3 regions of the Shewanella mytili genome follow, and region 1 is predicted to be linked to each of the others. Evidence: predicted binding sites of a transcription regulator. Region 1 holds the regulator's gene; each other region holds the start of a gene.
What was found. Region 1 encodes LexA, which represses DNA repair genes until DNA is damaged. Its sites were predicted from a motif close to TACTGTATNNNNATACAGTA; they were not measured.

Region 1 (6,396 bases):
TGGCGCCGCCAAGTAACGACGGCGTTTTGCCGCTAACCTCAGTACTGCTCATTAGGACTCCTGCCTGGACTGAATGCTGTGCTCAATGGTTTTACGCACATCGGCTTGTAACAGTGCATTGGTGTAATCGCGCATCTGCCGGATGCGTTGCTGGCTGTCTGCCCCCTCAAGATACCCCAGCTCTTTTAGGCGGATGCTGAGAGTGGCATACAGTTTTTTGTCGTAAAACTCCGGTGCGGTAATGCCGTGCAGTGCCCCTAAGCGACTGGCAAGCAGGTAACTTTCGCTTTCCAGATCGCCCCGCTCCAACCGGGGACTGGCGGATAACAGGTTAAAGATGATGGCATAACGCTGCAGGGTTTCGCCCATGGTTTCTGCCAGCAGTGCCAGGGCATTTACCCCTTGAGGAGTCACTGCCAGGGTGTCTGGCTTCATGTAACCTGCATCCACAAAACGCTGTAACACCTGCTCGCTATATTGTTGCAGTGCCTGTGGCGATTTTTCCCCTAAAAACAGCTCTGCCTGCAAGAGGGCATAAAATGGCTGCAGTACCGCCTGCAGCTGATTACGGCTGGTCAATTGCAGCTTGAGCAGGCAGTTGGCAAGCAATGCGGGCACCACAAACAAATGCAGCACGTTATTGCGGTAGTAAGTCATGGTGATGGCTACGCGCTCATCCAGTGACACAATGTCCCCCAGGCCGTCATTTGCCACACAGAATTTGTTCAGCGCTATCCCTTGGCGCAGCAACTCCTGGCCGTTGCCATCGGCGACCGAACTGAATCCGGTATAAGGCACCTGACGTAACAGTTCCAGATAGAAGTCCAGCTGGGCTTCAAGCTGTTGCCGCTCCAGCGCATGCTGTTTGGTGGAAAGCAACACCAGACTGGTTAGCGATACCGCTGTTGCTGCTGCGGCATCGTTGATATGGGTCATCACCTGATTGGCCAGATCATTCACCACCGGGGTGAGCCATAACGGTTTCTGCTCCGGATCTTCTGACGTTTCATCCCGCCAGCTAGGTGCCGCTGTGGTTAAGAAATGTTGCAGGTTGATGGGTTCGCCAAAATTCACGTACACCCGGCCAAAATTGCCCAGCTTACGTACTGCACCAAGCACTTGCCACACGGACTCTTTCTGCTTTTTGCGACCACTGAGCTCTTTGAGGTAAGTGGCCACCTCCATCACGTGATCGTACCCCAGATACACCGGCACCAGCGTGACCGGACGGTTGATGCCTCGCAGCACGGAGTTGACCGTCATCGCCAGCATGCCGGTTTTGGGCGCCAGAAGCCGCCCGGTACGGGAGCGTCCACCTTCGGTAAAGTATTCTACTGAATAGCCCTTGGCAAACAGCTGCCCGAGGTATTCCTTAAACACGGTGGTGTACAACTTGTTGCCATTGAAACTGCGACGGATGAAAAAGGCGCCGCCACGGCGAAAAATTGGCCCGGCGGGCCAGAAATTCAGGTTGATGCCCGCCGCAATATGGGGCGGCACCATGCCTTCAAAATACAACAGGTACGACAGCAGCAGATAATCCATGTGGCTGCGATGACAAGGCACATACACGATTTCGTGGCCGTCGCGGTGCAGTTGCCGCACATGTTCGGCGCCGCGAATGGAAATGCCCCAGTACAATTTATGCCACAGCCAGGTCAGCAACCGTTTGCTGATGCGGATCAGGCTGTCTGAATAATCAGCGGCAATTTCATCAAGATAAGATTCTGCCCGGGCTCTGGCTTCCGCCTCCGGGATGTTTTTGCTGCCGGCCTCTTCCAAAATCGCTTTTTGCAGCGCATCGCTATGGAGCAAATCGGCAAACAGGGCTTGCCGATTAGGCAATACCGGGCCGGTCATCACCTTACGCTGGCGACGAAAATGCACCCGCGCCACCCGGGAGAGCTTATGGGCAATGGCTTTGTCTGTACCGTGCTGATCCGCCATCCAGCGCAACGATACCGCATTGGAGAACTGCACAAAATTGTCCCGCCCGAGGAACAGGATCATCCAGAATTTGCGCAGCCAGGTGGGACTTTCCCGCTCAAACACCGCCGCCCGCATGGTGTCGTCTTCCTTGCCGGGGGTTCGCCCCCAATACAAGCTCACCGGCACCAGTTGGATGTCCAGGGTCTTGTCGGATTTATGCAAATTGAGCAGTTGGGTAAAACAGTGCAGAAACGGCATGTCGTCCTTGCGGGCGCCCAGCAACGGCTTGGCACCTTCCAGGCATACTACTCGCGGCAACGCCACGCCGTTCACCTGTAGCGTTTCATAAGGGCTTGGCAGCCCCAGTTTGTCGGTAACGTCCGCCAGCGCGGCAATATCGCTTTGGGATTCGGTTTTCATGACATACGCCATGGGTTTGGAGGGATCCAGATTCAAATCAGTGAATGGATCCTGTGGCACCACCACAGAATGAACCAGCTGCCGCTGCAGCCAGCGCCACGAAGAGCGCCAGAGTGAGTCGTGTTTGGACATCGTTTTTTATAGCATCTAAACCCCAATCAATAACTCGGTAGAATACCAGAATAAGCCAAGGCTTATCCAACAGTCTGACAATTGGTTAATACTTGCACTGCTCAAAATACTGTATATACTAACAGTTACTGTATGAAAAAACAGGAATCAACATGAGACCGCTGACACCACGACAGGCGCAAATCCTGGAGTTGATTAAAACCAACATTGCCGAAACCGGCATGCCCCCTACCCGCGCAGAAATTGCCAGCCGGCTGGGCTTTAAAAGTGCCAATGCGGCAGAGGAACACCTCAAGGCGCTGGCCAAAAAAGGCTGCATTGAGATTATGCCCGGCACCTCCCGTGGGCTGCGCCTGCCCATGGAAGAAGAACAGCCGGAAGAAACCGGGCTGCCGCTGATTGGCCAGGTTGCGGCCGGCGAGCCGATTCTCGCCCAGGAACATGTTGAACAGTATTATCAGGTGGACCCTGCCATGTTCCACCCCAGTGCCGATTTTCTGCTGCGGGTTCGTGGTGACAGCATGAAAAACATCGGCATTCTGGAAGGCGACTTGCTGGCAGTACACAAAATGCAAGATGCCCACAACGGCCAGGTGGTGGTTGCCCGGGTGGATGATGATGTGACCGTGAAGCGCTTTGAGAAAAAGGGCAACATTGTACTGCTGCATCCGGAAAATGACGAATACCAACCGATCCGCGTTGACCTGAGCTGTCAGCCCTTGACCATTGAAGGTCTGGCAGTGGGAATCATCCGCAACGGAGACTGGTTATGAGCACTCTCATGGGAAAGGCCCCGGAGCACCCCGGACTATGGCAGGATGCTGCCTATGTGGCTGAGCACAGCTGGCAGCAAACGGAAATTACCAGCCTTGTCACTCACTCTCAGGGACGACAGGAGCTGCAGCAACTCAGTACGCAGCTGGCCCGCTTAAGTCAGCTTGGCCGCTGGATTGTGCTGATTAACCCGGAAAACGCCATCGGCTATAAAGAGTTGCTGGCAGATGCCGGCGTGCGCATGGACCGAGTGTTATTGGTGCGGGCCCGGGATGAAGTGGAAGCCTTATGGGCCATGGAAAAAGCCCTGACCAGCGGTACCTCCAGTGCGGTGATAAGCTGGGTGGAACAGCTGGATCACAAAGACAAGCGCCGCTTGCAACTGGTGGCCAAAAGCGCCAGGGCCATGGGCATAGTGCTGGAAAACAACCCGATGGCCGCAGAGCCGGCCTCGTTGTTTCCCAAACTGCAAGCCGTGCACTAAAGCCGATTTGCCGGGAGGGCCACTGCACCACTTTACGGCGAGTAAAATGGCGCATTGGAATACAGGATAACGTTGCAGGCCTCGAAGCTTTACTCATGGTTTAACTCTTGGTTTAAGTACGAGTTAACCCCATAAAAAACGCAGCATCCGCTGCGTTTTTTATGACACCACGAAATGCAAAATGACGTTATGCCTTTGACCCATTTCATATCGGGCGGTAATTACTCTTTCAGCCAGTGTCCGGGATGTGGGGTGTAATAAACGCTCACCCGCTCGGGAGCAGTACATGTGGGCAGCATGGCATCTGGCTCCAACAGGAACCAATTACGCCGATGTGCCCTTCCCATGTTTCGGCCCTTGCTCATATCAAAACAGCTGAGTTTTTCATTATCAGCCACCAGCAGATAGCGTTTCTGGCCTTGCTGCAACCAGCGCCAGGCATTGCGCTCCTGCTCTGCCACCGGTGCCAGATAACTGAAGTGGGTAATATCCAGCGGTGAAAACAGAATGAACTGCTCTTTGAAATGCACCAACCCCAGTTGGGCATCAGCACCAACCACCTCTGCGGTATGCTGCAAAACGGCTTTTGGGGTACGTACGGCATCCAGTAACAGGGAACCCCAACTGGTAAACACCATCCAGCCAATAAAGGTAACCACCCCGGCGCGAACCAATGAAAAACCGTGACGGCTTTTCCATAACACCACCAGCCACAGCGCCGCCATGGTCAATAGCATATAGCCAAAGTGGCGGACATCATCGGTATAATCCGCCAGTTTTCTCAGCAGCCAGGGAGACTCGATAACGGCCATCACCCCGACGATCGCCACCACGGCGGTGACGAACCACAACAGCCCTGACACCAGCCATTCAAACCAGCGCCGCTGCCCCACCCCTTGCAAAGCGGCGGCCATCACCAACGCTGCCATGGGCAACGCAGGTAAAATATACAGGTTACGTTTGCCGGGACTGATGCTGAAAAATAAAATCACCAGCCCCACCCATACCAGCAAAATGACAATTTGCGGGTCTTGCTTCAGCCGTGCCACAAAGGTTTTCCAATGGGCCAACGCCAAAAAGGGCAATGGAAACCACAACCAGGGGATCACACTGACTACAAAAAAATACCAGGGCTTGATATGGTGCCAGGCATTGGCATAACGCTGCCCCGTTTGTTTGAACAGGATATTGTTCATGTAAGCGGTATATTCCGGTGCATTATGCTGCAACACCGTCAGCACCATGGGCACCAGCCAGGCGGCAATCACCGCCAGCATTACCAGTGGCCCCGCCACCGCTCGCCAGCGCCAGCTTTGCCGGTACAGTTGCCGGCGCCAGGCATAAAACCCCAAGGGCAGTAACATCAGCAGGGGTAAAAAACCCACGCCTTTGGTAATCACCCCAAGCCCCATGAAAGCCCAGGCAATAAAATACCATGTCCAGTTTGGCCCCAGCATGAAATGGCGAATGAGACCGTAACAACCCACGGTTATCCAGCACATCACCATGGCGTCTATCTGGGCGCTTTTGGTCTGCAATAAAAACTGGGGCACCAGCATCAGCAGTAATGCCGCATTGCGGCCAGTGCGCACATTCCATAAGCGGGCGCCCAGGTCGTACACCAGCATGACGGTCAACAAGCCGGACAAGGCATTGGGCAGCAAAAACGCCAGTTTGAGATTACCAAGCACCAAGTAAAACAGCGCAATGGCCCACATGAACACCGGAGGTTTGTCAGGATAAAACTCGCCGCCGCGACTGGGAAACAGCCACTGCCCGTTGTTTACCATCTCCCGAGCGGCCTCAACAAAACGTGGCTCATCTGCCGGCCATGGCGAACGAAAGCCCACGCCCAGTAACATCACCACCAGCGTTAACCAAAACAGCGCCCAAAACACCCGGCGATAATCATCCGACTCGAAAGGTTTCAGCAAAAAAGTCATTGAGCGGTCTCTTCATTTTCAGAAATCAGCTCACCCACTTGGCGCTGCAGGCGGCTACGATAGAGGTATGTGCCAATAATGCTGGACACCAAAAACAGGGCGATGCTGATGATCAGCTGCACATGATCCGACAGCCCCACCCCGGCACCCGCATAGGCAAAAATCAACATTTGGGGCAGATAACCCACGGCGCTGCCGAACAAAAACCCCCGGGCGGGCACATGGGTAGCGCCGGCAAAAAGATTGGTTAACAGGTTACTGCCCACGGGCAAAAGACGGATCATCAACACTTTGAGCCAGGTGTTATGGATCACCAGGGACTCAAATTTTTGCAGTTTGCGGCCAAAGCGCTTTTGCAAACTGCTGCGAAAGGTTAAACGTGCCACATAAAAACTGAGCACACAGCCCAACAACGCGGCCAGGGTGGAATACAGCGCCCCTTGCCAGCCACCCAAGGCAAACCCGAAAACAAATGCAATCATCTGCCTGGGGCCTCCGGCAGCAGTAAACAAGGCGCCGGCCACCAGTAACAATCCCCAGCCATAAAGGCCGTTGGTTTTTACAAAATAAGCCACCCAGTTGCTGTCGGTGAGATGTTCAAACCAGCCTTCCTTTACAGCCCAGGCCAGCATGAACAGGATGGCGGTGACCACAGCAGCTTTTGCCAGACGCTTCACGCCATTATGGCTGATGACTGTCAACGCGTTCAATCTC
Region 2 (6,396 bases), on a different contig from region 1:
CAGTAACTTGCCAGGCTGCTGTTGCACTGCCACGCTTTGCCCGTTGATGCTGGCTTCCAGCAATTCCAAATCTTCGCCATCCAATACCAAAGGCTCGTTATGGGCGCCATTACGCACCACACGACTACACGCAGTCACGATAGTGGCCGTAGGCACCAATCTGAATGACAAGGATAATTCCGGGATCAAAAAGGCCGGGGCACGATAATCTGCCAGACGTTTACTGGCGGGCTGATTTACATTCTGAGACATAAGAACTGACCTTGATAAAAAAGAATTAAAACATGCAGCGATTCACGACGGTATTGCAGCGTCATATGCGGCAAAGAAAAAACGCGCATTAAGCGCGTTTTTCGTCATGATGACTCAATGCTGAAGCTGCGCGGTTTTGCGATAATCCACCATGTCCAGCGTGATATCCACCGCTTCATCCAGGAAGGTATCAGGCTCGGCAATTTTCTTTTCTGCCTCGCTGACGTCATCTTCATCATCCAGTGATTTCAATGCCGGCAGCTGATGGAGGTGTCGCCGTGCATTAAGGCGCGCCAAGGCTTTGGTGTCGTTGTCTTCCCGATCTTTCAAGCGCTCGCTTTCCACCAAAGACACGCTTTTCTCTTTATGGTGTTTTTTGAACTCCTGAATATCGTCAAGAATATAACCAAATTCCACGCTGTTGTTAATGCGCTGCTCATGGTGCTGCGCCAGATTTTGGATCATGGGAGGGGTCACATCATGCAGCACCTGGTAACGCGCAGGGGGCACTTGATCCCAGGGCAAGGCGTTGTCTTCTTCTGACTCGCCATATTCACCGGCCGCCAATGCGCTGGGGAACAAAATGTCAGGCGTAACCCCTTTACGCTGGGTACTGCCACCATTGATGCGATAAAACTTGGCCACCGTGTACTGGATATGGCCGATGGGCTTGTCATATAAATCGTAGATGCGCCCCAGCCCTTTGTGCTGCTGCACGGTGCCTTTACCGAACGTTGACTCGCCCACGACCAGGGCACGGCCGTAATCTTGCAAGGCCGCGGCAAAAATTTCCGATGCGGAAGCGGAATAACGATCCACCAGCAACGTCAATGGCCCGTCATAGTAGGTTTTGCCATCGTTATCACTGTTTTGGGTGATACGACCGCTCGCATCGCGGATCTGCACCACCGGGCCTTGATCAATGAAAAGTCCGGTCATCAATGTGGCTTCGGTCAAGGCGCCACCACCGTTGCCCCGCAGGTCGATAACAATCCCTTCCACCTGTTCGGCCTGCAGTTTTTGCAGTTCATTGGCCACATCATTGGACAGGTTCATGTAAAAACCCGGCACGGTGATAACGCCCACTTTACGTTGGGCATAAGGCCCCTCTTCCGGAACGGTCACTTCGGATGTGGCCGCCCGATCTTCCAGGCGGATTTTGTCCCGCATCATGGTGACAACAAAAGGTTTGGCGTTGGAGCCCCCCTTTTTCGGCAGAATTTGCAATGTGACTTCACTGCCTTTAGGGCCTTTGATAAGTTCCACCACGTCATCCAGGCGCCAACCGATCACATCCACAATGTCACCGTTACTCTGGCCCACACCGACGATTTTATCATCCACGGCCAGTTTGCCGCTCAGCACTGCCGGGCCACCGGCCACCAGGCTTTTAATCACGGTGTAATCGTCTTCCATCTGCAATACAGCCCCGATGCCTTCCAGGCTCAGGTTCATTTCCATCTCGAAACGCTCTGCATTGCGGGGAGACAAATAGCTGGTGTGGGGTTCTATGCTGCGTGCAAAAGCATTCATGACGCCCTGAAACACATCTTCGCTGTTGGTTTGCTTCATGCGCTTGATGGCGTTGTTGTAACGTTTTTGCAAAATGTCGACGGTTTCAGGCCAGCTCTTGCCGGTGAGCTTCAAGCTCAGGGCATCGTACTTAACCCGCTGCCGCCATAATTCATTCAATTCCGCTTCGTTTTTGGGCCAGGCAGCCTCTTTACGGTTGAATACGTATTTGTCGCCCGCCACATCAAAATGCATGGGTTTATCTTTGTCCAGCAAACTCAATGCATAGGCAAAACGCTCATAGCTGCGCTGCTGCACCAGATGAAACATCTGATACGCGCCGTCCAGCTGCCCGTTCTTGATCATGTCATCAAACTGGTTGGCATAGGGTTTCAGGCGTTCAATATCGCTTTGCAACAACACGTTGCGCCGATAATCCAATTGTTTGAGAAAACGCTCGAAGATTTGCTCCGAAAAAGCGTCATCCAAGGCAATGCGATGATAATGGGAACGGGTGAACAGACCGGCCACACGTTTGCTGGTAACCAGATGTTGCGGCTCTTGGTGAAGCTCGGGCAACTCGCTGAGCGGGATTGTCGGGGATATAGCGAACGCTGAGGTTCCCAACAGCATACTGGCCAGAGACGCCGCTATAATAATCTTTCGCATCAGCAAGTTACTCCTTTTTCGATATAAATTCCCGGTGAGTTACAGCAGGATGTGCTCCGCATGAACCTTCACGGTCAGGCCGGAGTCCAACTGTACATGAACATCGTCTTTATTGATGTTCTGGATGACACCGCCTACAGGCTTAACACCCAGTTTGACACTGACACGTTGTCCTGGGTTCAATGTTGACAGTGTGGCCGGCACCAATTGTACGGCAGGCTGTGCGGCCTGGCGCTGGGGCGCGGATTTAGGAATGGCAACTTTTCGGTTGTCAACACGGGGCTTACGCCGTGCCTTGGGTTTGTCAGCCCGGGCAGGCTGGCCATCAGCCGCTTTTTGATTGGCTGCTTTGGCAGCCTCAACACGACGGGCCTTGGCTTTTTCCTGGCTTTCCTTGAGCGTGGTACGGGCATGTTCAATATGCTCTTGTTCCAACTCACCGCAAGGATTGCCATCCAAATCAACCCGCTGCGCGCCTTCTTTGAGGGATTTCAGATAACGCCAGCTATTGGTATAACGCCGCAGAGCAACCCGGAGCTGGGTTTTGCTGACTCTGGAATCGTTGGCCAACCGTTCTGCCAAATCCTGGAATAGTCCAATCTTTAGAGGTTTAGCTTCACCTTCAGCGATAAAACATAAAGGAAAGGTTTCATACAAATACGCCAGAATGGCATTGGTGTCGGTCAACTTTTCTGTTGATTCCATATTACTTCCACGAATTACAAGGGACGCAGGCAGCATAAGGCCCGGTCGTTAGTTCTTTTTATCCCGAAGGATAATCTACAAGTTAGCATGCCTTTGGGGCTAACCAAAGATTCCACTGACCTTAGCAATGATTCGGTACAATTGCCAAAACAGCGAGCCTGCATGCGATTAAGCGGCCTATTATAAGCCGAGCCACACCGAAAGCGACCATCAAATACACAAAATCGAACGGCTTTTAAGCAAACAGACACCGTTCAAAGGTTGCAACCAGGGTTTCCAGCCCCTGTTGATCGATTGCATCAAAGCGGTCGGTCAAAGGGCTGTCCACATCCAGCACTGCCACGATTTGCCCCTGTTGCCTTACCGGCACGACAATTTCCGAATTGCTGGCGGCATCACAGGCAATATGTCCGGCAAACTGATGGACATCCCCTACCCGCTGGGTACGGTTTTCAGACACCGCCGCACCACATACCCCTTTGCCCACGGCAATGCGGCTGCAGGCCACTTTGCCCTGGAAAGGCCCCAGCACCAACTGCGGTCCCTTTAACAGATAAAACCCGACCCAATTAAGCTGCTCTAAATGTTCATTGAGTAACGCAGAGAAATTGGCCATGGCGGCAATCAGATCGGTTTCACCGTCCAGTAATGCCGCAGCTTGTCGGTTCAGAGTGTCATAACACTGGGCTTTCATTCAGCATCCCTAGGTAGTGCATCATCAGATGCTTTTTTCTTGGCGGTTTTCGCTGCCGGTATTTTCTTCACCGCAGCCCCTTTCAATAACGTTGCCAGCGTATCTTTATGGGTGGCCATATAAAAAGCAAGCTTTTCTGCCGAGGCTTCGTCAATCGTTACTTCACTGGCCTGGATAAAGGGCAACAGGTTGTCGGCAATATCCAACATCCTGTCATAGGCATCGGCTTCCTTTTTGGAGGTAAACGTCATTTTTTCCACCCCTTCTCTGACCACAACAAACCGGGTAATAACCGCCATGATCTTCCTCACACTGTTTAAACATACAGTATCTAGAGTGACATATTTCCCGCTACGGATGCAACCGCTTCGCGCTATCTGCTAACATCTGCGGCAGTTAACTTTGTAAAGATTACTCGGTAAACTGCTTTTTACTATGTGTACAGATACTCAGGGCAAGCCCCCTGCACTAGCCGATGCCGCCGATAATGGTGCCCGTTTCAAGGACACTGTGGTATTGTGCCGTGCCTGCGATTTGGCCGTAAGCCGCCGGGCCTTGCCCACCGGTGTAAGAGCCCTTTGCCCCCGCTGCCAGACAACCCTTTACGACACACCTTACTGCACGATTAACGGCGTGCTGGCCATGTGCATTGCGGCCATCATTTTGTATGTTCCCGCCATGCTGCTACCGGTACTTGAAATGCACTTCATTGGCAGTATCCGCACCACTACCGTGTTTCAAGGCGCACTGGCGGTGGCCAACGAGGGGTACTGGGTCGTGGGCCTGGCCGTTTTGGTGGGAGCGGTGATAGGGCCGGGATTGTTGCTCTGCTCGGTGCTGGCACAAACCGTGATAATCAAGAGCGGCTATTATCGCCGCAGCTCAGGACGGCAACTGCTGATAATGTTACTGCGCCATCACCGGTTGTTATCCCAACTGGCCATGCTGGAAATCTATGTGATCAGTTTTTTGGTGACCTCCTTTCAGCTGGCCGATTTTGCCGATGTGTATTTTGGAATGGGCACATTCTGCTTTACCATGCTGTTTCTGGTGGTGCTGTTTATGCTGAGGGAATATCAGCTGGAATATATGTGGAGCTACCTCAATGGCAACAACTAACGGCGTGCAGGGCAAAGACCTGGGGTTATGCAGCTGCCGCGATTGTGGTCAGATCAATCAGGTATCCGACCGTTTTTGCTGCCGCTGTGGTGCCCCGGTGCAGCCCCGGGATTACGGCAGCCTGCAGCGCAGCTGGGCCTTTCTGATTACCGCTGCCATTTTGCTGGTACCGGCCAACATCTACCCCATTACCACCCTCACCAAAAGTGGACACATTACGCAAGATACGATTTTCAGTGGCATTTTGCGTCTGGTTCATGCGGATATGTTACCCATTGCCATCATTGTTTTTACCGCTAGCATTCTGGTGCCGTGGTTGAAAATCGTCGGGCTGGGGATTTATCTTTCCGCCATCAGCTTCAATCTGAAATTTTCTAAGCAGAAACTTACCGTGGGTTTTCATTTCATCGAATGGATTGGCCGTTGGTCAATGCTGGATCTGTTTGTAATATCGCTTACGGTGGCACTGGTCAACATGGGACAGCTACTGGATGCCAAACCGGCACCGGCAGCAACCGCCTTTGCACTGGTGATTCTGTTTACCCAAATGTCTGCCAAAGTGCTCGACACCCGCCTGTTATGGGATCAGCTGGAAAAACAAGATGACACACATTGAACAACCCAAAGTGGTGCATAAAAAACTCTTTTCTCCCATATGGTTACTGCCGATTATCGCCTTGGCGCTGGGCGCCTGGCTCGGCATTAAGAGCATCCAGGAATCCGGCATTGCCGTGCACATCCATTTCCCTGACGCCACGGGGATTGATGTGGGCAAAACCCTCGTGCGTTATCAAGGGCTTAATGTGGGCAAGGTGGTGGACATCACCATTGATGATGAGCTGAAAGGCGTGAATGTTGATCTGCTGATGGATTATCGGGCAGAGCCGCTGTTACGGGAAAACAGCCAATTCTGGCTGGTTGCTCCCAAAGCCAGCATTACCGGGGTGGAAGGACTCGACACCCTGTTTTCCGGCAATTACATCGGCTTGTTGCCGGGCGATGGCGCATTTCGCGATCGCTTTGAAGCGGAGTTGGAAGCACCGTCGGTACTGCCGGGCAATAACGGGCTGGTGGTGGAGTTGCGGGCGGAAAAACTCGGCTCGCTGGATGTGGGCTCACCGGTGTTTTACCGCCAGATCCCAGTGGGACAAGTGGTAAGTTATCGGCTGGATGAGCAGCACAAGGTGTTGCTTAAAGCCTATATCAAAAAACAGTACACCAATTTGGTACGCAAGGATTCCCATTTTTGGAATGTGTCCGGTGTGCAGATTGATGCGTCGTTATCCGGCATCAAAGTCAATACGGCCAGTCTTGCCTCGCTGATTGCCGGCGGCATCAATTTCAGCTCACCGGCGAACTCACCGGTAGCTGAAGCCAACCAGGGATACAAACTCTATCCCAACCAGCAAGAGGCTCACGGCGGCATACGCTTTACGTTGATGGCC
Region 3 (6,396 bases), on a different contig from region 1:
ACCCGAATATGATGAGGATAACAGATGAGTGACAGACAGCAGGTAACCAATGCCAAAGGTGAACGTATTGCCATTGTGGCAGGACTGCGCACACCATTTGCCCGGCAGGCGACGGCTTTTCACGGCATACCCGCAGTGGATTTGGGGAAAATGGTGGTGGCCGAGTTGCTGCAGCGCACCGAACTGCCCCCGGCAATGGTGCAACAACTGGTGTATGGCCAGGTGGTACAGATGCCGGCTGCTCCCAATATTGCCAGGGAAATTGTATTGGGTACCGGCATGCCGGTAACCACCGATGCCTACAGTGTCACCCGTGCTTGCGCCACCAGTTTTCAGAGTACCGTCAATGTGGCCGAAGCCATCATGACCGGTAATATTGATATTGGCATTGCCGGCGGCGCTGACACCTCATCCGTATTGCCCATCGGGGTGTCCAGAAAATTGGCCATTGCGCTGGTGGATTTGGGCAAGGCTCGCAGCCTGAAACAGAAATGGCAGGTGCTAAGCCGCATCCGCCCCAAGGACCTGTTGCCCGTGCCGCCGGCCGTGGCGGAATATTCCACCGGCATTTCCATGGGGCAGACCGCGGAGCAGATGGCCAAAAGTTATCATATCAGCCGTGCCGATCAGGATGCACTGGCCCATCGCTCCCATACTCTGGCCAGCCAGAGCTGGCGTGAGGGCAAGCTCAAAGAGGAGGTGATGGTGGCTCATGTGCCGCCCTATGATCGCTTCATCGCGCAGGATAACAATATCCGGGAAAACTCCTCTTTGGACACTTACGCCAAACTTAAACCGGTATTTGACCGCAAACATGGCACGGTGACCGCCGCCACCAGTACGCCGCTGACCGATGGCGCTTCGGCGGTGTTGCTGATGAGCGAAGGCAAGGCCAAAGCGCTGGGTTATCAGCCCATTGGCTACCTCAAAAGCTATGCTTTCAGCGCCATTGACGTGTGGCAGGACATGTTGATGGGGCCATCTTACGCCACGCCGCTGGCGTTGAAGCGGGCTGGCATGCAGCTGGAAGATCTGGATCTGATTGAGATGCACGAGGCCTTTGCCGCCCAGACGTTGGCCAATATGCAGATGTTTGCCTCGAAAAAATTTGCCGAGGAAAAACTGGGGCTGAGCCGTGCCATTGGCGAAATCCACATGGATAAATTCAATGTGCTGGGAGGCTCTCTGGCCTATGGTCATCCGTTTGCGGCCACCGGTACACGCCTCATCACACAGGTTTGTCATGAACTGAAACGTCGCGGTGGCGGTACGGCACTGACCACCGCTTGCGCTGCAGGTGGCCTTGGCGCTGCCATGATTCTGGAAGTGGAGTAACGCCATGGATATCACTGAAAAAAGTTTTAGCTTAAGCCGCCGGGATGACGGCATTGCCCTGCTGACCATGGATGTGCCCGGTGAAACCATGAACACCTTGCGGGCCGAGTTCGTACCGCAGATGACCGAACTGCTGACACAGATTCGCAACGACAACAGTATCAAAGGGCTGGTGCTGATTTCCGGCAAAGCGGACTCGTTTGTGGCCGGAGCGGACATTGCCATGCTTGATGCCTGCGACACCCAGGATAAAGCCTGTGAATTGTCGGCCGCCGGGCATCAGGTTTTTGGCGCATTGGAAAACTTGGAGATCCCGGTGGTGGCCGCCATTCATGGCGCCTGCCTTGGCGGCGGTTTGGAGTTGGCGCTGGCCTGCCATAAACGGGTGTGCAGCGATAATGCCAAAACCCTGCTGGGACTGCCGGAAGTCCAACTGGGATTGCTGCCGGGTAGCGGCGGCACCCAACGTTTGCCACGCCTGGTGGGCATTGCCAAAGCGCTGGACATGATGCTGACCGGCAAGCAGCTGCGTCCCAAGCAAGCACTGAAAATGGGGCTGGTGGATGATGTGGTGCCGCAAACCATTTTGCTGGAGGCCGCCATCAAGCTGGTGCACAGCGGTAAAAAACGCCCCAAACGCAAACTGAGCCTGATGGAAATGGCATTGGAGCGCACCCATTTCGGGCGCAACATCCTGTTTGATCAGGCGCTGAAACAGGTAGAGCGCAAAACCCAAGGCAATTATCCGGCGCCGCCGAAAATCATTGATTGCGTCCGCATTGGCGCCGATGAAGGCATGGCTGCCGGGCTTGCCACCGAGTCCCGTTATTTTGGCGAGCTGGTCATGACCAGCGAGTCTGCCGCGCTGCGGTCAATTTTCTTTGCCACCACCGACATGAAAAAGGAAACCGGCGCTGCCGGTGCAAAGCCACGGGCTCTGCAAAAAGCCGTGGTGCTGGGCGGCGGTTTGATGGGCGGCGGCATTGCAGCGGTCACCATCAGCAAGGCCAAACTGCCGGTACGGGTAAAGGATATCAGCGAAAAAGGCCTGTCCAATGCCCTGGCTTATGCCTATAAGCTACTGGATAAAAGTGTGCAGCGCCGGCACATGAGCGCTGCCCAGCGGGATAACGTCATGGCCCTGATGAGCACTACTACCGAATATAACGGCGTGCATGATGCCGATATCGTGGTGGAGGCGGTATTTGAAGATCTCAAGCTCAAGCATCAAATGGTGCAGGACATTGAGCGTGAATGCAGTGAGCATACGGTGTTTGCCTCCAACACCTCCTCCTTGCCCATCAGCCAGATTGCCGCAGTGGCTGCCCGCCCTGAAAACGTGATTGGTTTGCACTATTTCTCGCCGGTGGAAAAAATGCCGCTGGTGGAAGTGATTGCCCATGAGAAAACCTCACCCCAAACCATTGCCACCACCGTGGCCTTTGCCCGCAAACAGGGCAAAACCCCGATAGTGGTCAAAGACGGCGCCGGATTTTATGTCAATCGCATTTTGGCACTGTACATGAACGAAGCCGCCCAGCTGCTGCTGGAAGGGCAGGGCGTGGAGCCGCTGGACAAGGCGCTGGTGAAATTCGGTTTCCCGGTAGGCCCTATCACCTTGCTGGATGAGGTGGGCATTGATGTGGGCGCCAAGATTTCGCCCATTTTGCAACAGGAGCTTGGCGAGCGTTTTTGCGCGCCTGCCGCTTTTGACAAGCTGCTGCAGGATGACCGCAAAGGGCGCAAGAATGGCAAGGGGTTTTATCTGTACGGCAAAAAGAAAGCCAAGAAAAAACAGGTGGACACTTCCGTTTACAAAGTGCTTGGCATTACGCCGGGCGTGGCAGCTGAAAATGCCCAGTTGGCTCAGCGCTGCGTGGTGCAAATGCTCAATGAGGCGGTGCGTTGCCTGGATGAAGGCATTATCAGCAGCGCCCGTGATGGTGATATCGGCGCCATTTTCGGCATCGGTTTCCCACCATTTCTGGGGGGGCCGTTCCGTTATATCGATACCCTCGGGGCCGCCCAGCTGGTGAGCCTGTTGCAAGGTTACCAGCAGCGCTTTGGTGAGCGTTTTGCCCCCTGTGAACGCCTGATAACCATGGCGGCCAATCATCAGCGGTTCTACGACTGAGCATTACCTTGGCTGACAAACGCCCGCATTAGCGGGCGTTTTTACTACAATAGCCGAAAAATTCCCGGGACGGTTTGCAGTCTGTCCAAAAGCGGGGTAATGTTACTGTAATTTTATACAGTATGTTGTGCCTTCCTTTATGCACAACGTTTGATACATGGCTGGCGCATGATCCTTTATATTGCTGAAAAACCCAGTCTGGGGCGGGCGATTGCCGATGTACTGCCCAAACCCCAGCGCAAGCACGAAGGCTATATCGAGGCCGCCAACGGGGATTGCGTCTCTTGGTGTGTGGGGCACTTGCTGGAGCAGGCCGCGCCTGATGCCTACGATCCCCAGTATAAATCCTGGAAACTGGAACATCTGCCCATCATTCCGGCCAAATGGCAGTTGTTGCCCAAAAAAGGCAGTCGCAGTCAGCTTGCCGTGCTGAAAAAACTCATCAAGCAAGCCGACATGCTGGTGCATGCCGGTGACCCTGACCGTGAAGGGCAGTTGCTGGTGGATGAAGTGCTGTCGTATCTGGGCGCCAGCAGCGCAAAGCTCACTGCCGCCAAGCGTTTGTTGGTTAACGATCTGAATCCGCAGGCGGTCAGCCGTGCACTGGGGCAGATGCGCCGCAACCGGGAGTTTGTGCCCTTGTCTACCTCCGCTTTGGCCCGCAGCCGTGCCGACTGGCTTTATGGCATGAACCTGTCCCGGGCTTATACCCTGCAAGGGCGCAAGGTGGGTTATCAAGGGGTGTTGTCTGTGGGGCGGGTGCAAACGCCACTGTTGGGATTGGTGGTCCGCCGGGATGACGAGATTGCGGCCTTTCAACCCATTCCCTTTTTTGAAGTGCTGGCCAAGGTACAGGATGGTAGCGGCGCGGTTTTTCATGCCCGTTGGCAACCCAGTGATGCCTGCGCGCCGTGGATGGATGAGGCTGGCCGGGTGCTGGCAAAAGGGCTGGCAGAAAATGTCATTGGCCGCATTTCGGGGCAGAACGCCACGGTTGTCAGCGTGGAAGAGAAGCCCAAACGGCAGGCACCGCCATTGCCCTATAGTTTGTCGGCGCTGCAGATTGACTGCAACAAGCGCTTTGGCATGAGTGCCAAGGCAGTGCTGGATACGGCCCAATCCCTTTATGAACGCCACAAGCTGCTGACCTATCCCCGCTCCGACAGCCGTCATCTGCCCCGGGCACAGTTTGAGGATGCACCCGGGGTCATTGCCGCCATCAGCCAAGGCGCCGGTGAATTGCTGCAAGGGTGTGACCGCCCGGATGCCACCCTTAAATCCAAGGCTTGGGATGACAGCAAAGTGGATGCCCACCATGCCATCATCCCGACGGGCAAGATCCCGAATCTGGCGGGGTTAACGGCCACAGAACGTCAGGTATATCTGCAAGTGGCACGGCAATATCTGGCACAGTTTTATCCCCATTACCGTTATCTGGAAACCCGAGTCATGTTGCAGATTGCTGGTGGCCATTTTGTGGCAAAAAGCAAACGGGAGCAGCAACTGGGCTGGAAACAGCTTTTCCGGCGCGATGGCAACAATGACGAGGCGGAAGACAATGCCACGGGCCTGTTGCCGCCGTTAACCGCAGGGCAAACATTACAGTGTCTGGCGGGCGAACTGCTGGAAAAAATGACCCAGCCGCCGAAACACTTTACCGATGCCACCTTGCTGGCAGCCATGACCGGCATCAGCCGCTTTGTAAGTGATCCGCAGATCCGGCAGGTACTGAAAGAAACCGATGGCCTGGGCACCGAGGCAACCCGCGCCGGCATCATTGAGCTGCTGTTCAAACGGGGCTTTTTGCAGCGCCAGGGCAAAACCATTGTGGCAACCGATGCGGGCACGGGGCTTATCCGCAGTTTGCCGGTGGTGGCCACCACTCCGGACATGACCGCCCAATGGGAAAGTGCACTGGATGGCATCAGCCGCCGGGAAACCCAATATCAGCAGTTCATGCAGCCATTGTTGGCACAGCTGGCGCAATTGGTTGAGCAGGCCCAACATGTTTTACCCGTGGCCTTGAGCGGCGTAAAAGTGAGCCGCCGTGGCAATCGGCGCCCTCCCCGTAAAAGTCCCGCCAGGGGTGGCAAGAGAAAATCCCCCAAGGCCGCCCCGAAAGAATGAGTGATGTTTGGGCGGTTGTAGCTTAATGCCAAAGCGGATCATGCATGGTAACAGGTCATCTAAAGACAGGATGTTTTTCATCTAACTGATTGATATATACCTACAAACTGTCATGCTGGCGCATAAAAAAGGGTCTATCATCGTGACAGACCCAAAACAGGCTATTCCATTCAAACGGTTACGTAATCCCAACGGAACCGCTATGAAGTATAGTTCATAGCGATTAAGCAAAGCTGAACAACCGCCAATAAAACGGATGAATTTAACGCAGTTGTTCGCCCCGGTTAAGGGCAATCAGCCGCCCGAGAATGCGCTCGCCATCCATTCGAATGCCATTGTGTTCATATTCCGATGTCAGCCAGTATTTGAGATTGCCCACCCGGGCTGCGGTTTCAAGGCTGAATTCGCGCTCTACGTACATGTCTTCGCTATAAATGGCAGCGGCTACGGGTACCGTGTTGGCCGCAAGTGCTGGCAGGTTGTACAGCTGTGGCCAGTCGCTTTTGGTTGCCAGCAGCTCGGCGCATGCTTGCAATGGCCGCAAGTTGGCGATTTGCTGCATCATCCACGGGTACACCATTTCACCGGTGAGCAGCAGCGCCTCGGCATCTGGGGCAAACTCAGGGTATTCCTGGCGGATGCGCTCAGCGGCCCAAGCCGATGGCGCTTGCTGGCAATAAATGGCCTCATGCAGCAGAACATAGAGCGGATTGGTGTGGTAACTGAGCATCTGCATGAAATGCTCGGCAAACAGCGGGTTGAGCACCTTGCCTTCTGGGCCGGTTACCAGCGCCTGTTCG

Region 2: ACIDEJ_RS05150 (YebG family protein) is a predicted target of LexA. The motif match lies at 4,143-4,162, and genes of this name have one in related genera.
Region 3: ACIDEJ_RS08845 (DNA topoisomerase III) is a predicted target of LexA. The motif match lies at 3,573-3,592, and genes of this name have one in related genera.

What each region holds. Positions count from the first base shown of each region.
Region 1 is NZ_JBKOUD010000011.1:88,089-94,484, forward strand. It holds gene mtr (tryptophan permease) at 1-52, opposite strand, end outside; gene plsB (glycerol-3-phosphate 1-O-acyltransferase PlsB) at 52-2,481, opposite strand; gene lexA (transcriptional repressor LexA) at 2,634-3,254, shown strand; gene ACIDEJ_RS11740 (cell division inhibitor SulA) at 3,251-3,739, shown strand; gene ACIDEJ_RS11745 (ArnT family glycosyltransferase) at 3,961-5,682, opposite strand; gene ACIDEJ_RS11750 (TVP38/TMEM64 family protein) at 5,679-6,359, opposite strand; gene ACIDEJ_RS11755 (glycosyltransferase family 2 protein) at 6,364-6,396, opposite strand, start outside.
Region 2 is NZ_JBKOUD010000003.1:177,592-183,987, forward strand. It holds gene pepN (aminopeptidase N) at 1-252, opposite strand, end outside; gene prc (carboxy terminal-processing peptidase) at 367-2,433, opposite strand; gene proQ (RNA chaperone ProQ) at 2,473-3,138, opposite strand; gene ACIDEJ_RS05145 (GAF domain-containing protein) at 3,374-3,832, opposite strand; gene ACIDEJ_RS05150 (YebG family protein) at 3,829-4,131, opposite strand; gene ACIDEJ_RS05155 (paraquat-inducible protein A) at 4,268-4,951, shown strand; gene ACIDEJ_RS05160 (paraquat-inducible protein A) at 4,938-5,567, shown strand; gene ACIDEJ_RS05165 (MlaD family protein) at 5,554-6,396, shown strand, end outside.
Region 3 is NZ_JBKOUD010000007.1:100,915-107,310, reverse strand. It holds gene fadI (acetyl-CoA C-acyltransferase FadI) at 25-1,335, shown strand; gene fadJ (fatty acid oxidation complex subunit alpha FadJ) at 1,340-3,469, shown strand; gene ACIDEJ_RS08845 (DNA topoisomerase III) at 3,638-5,596, shown strand; gene ACIDEJ_RS08840 (alpha/beta fold hydrolase) at 5,859-6,396, opposite strand, start outside.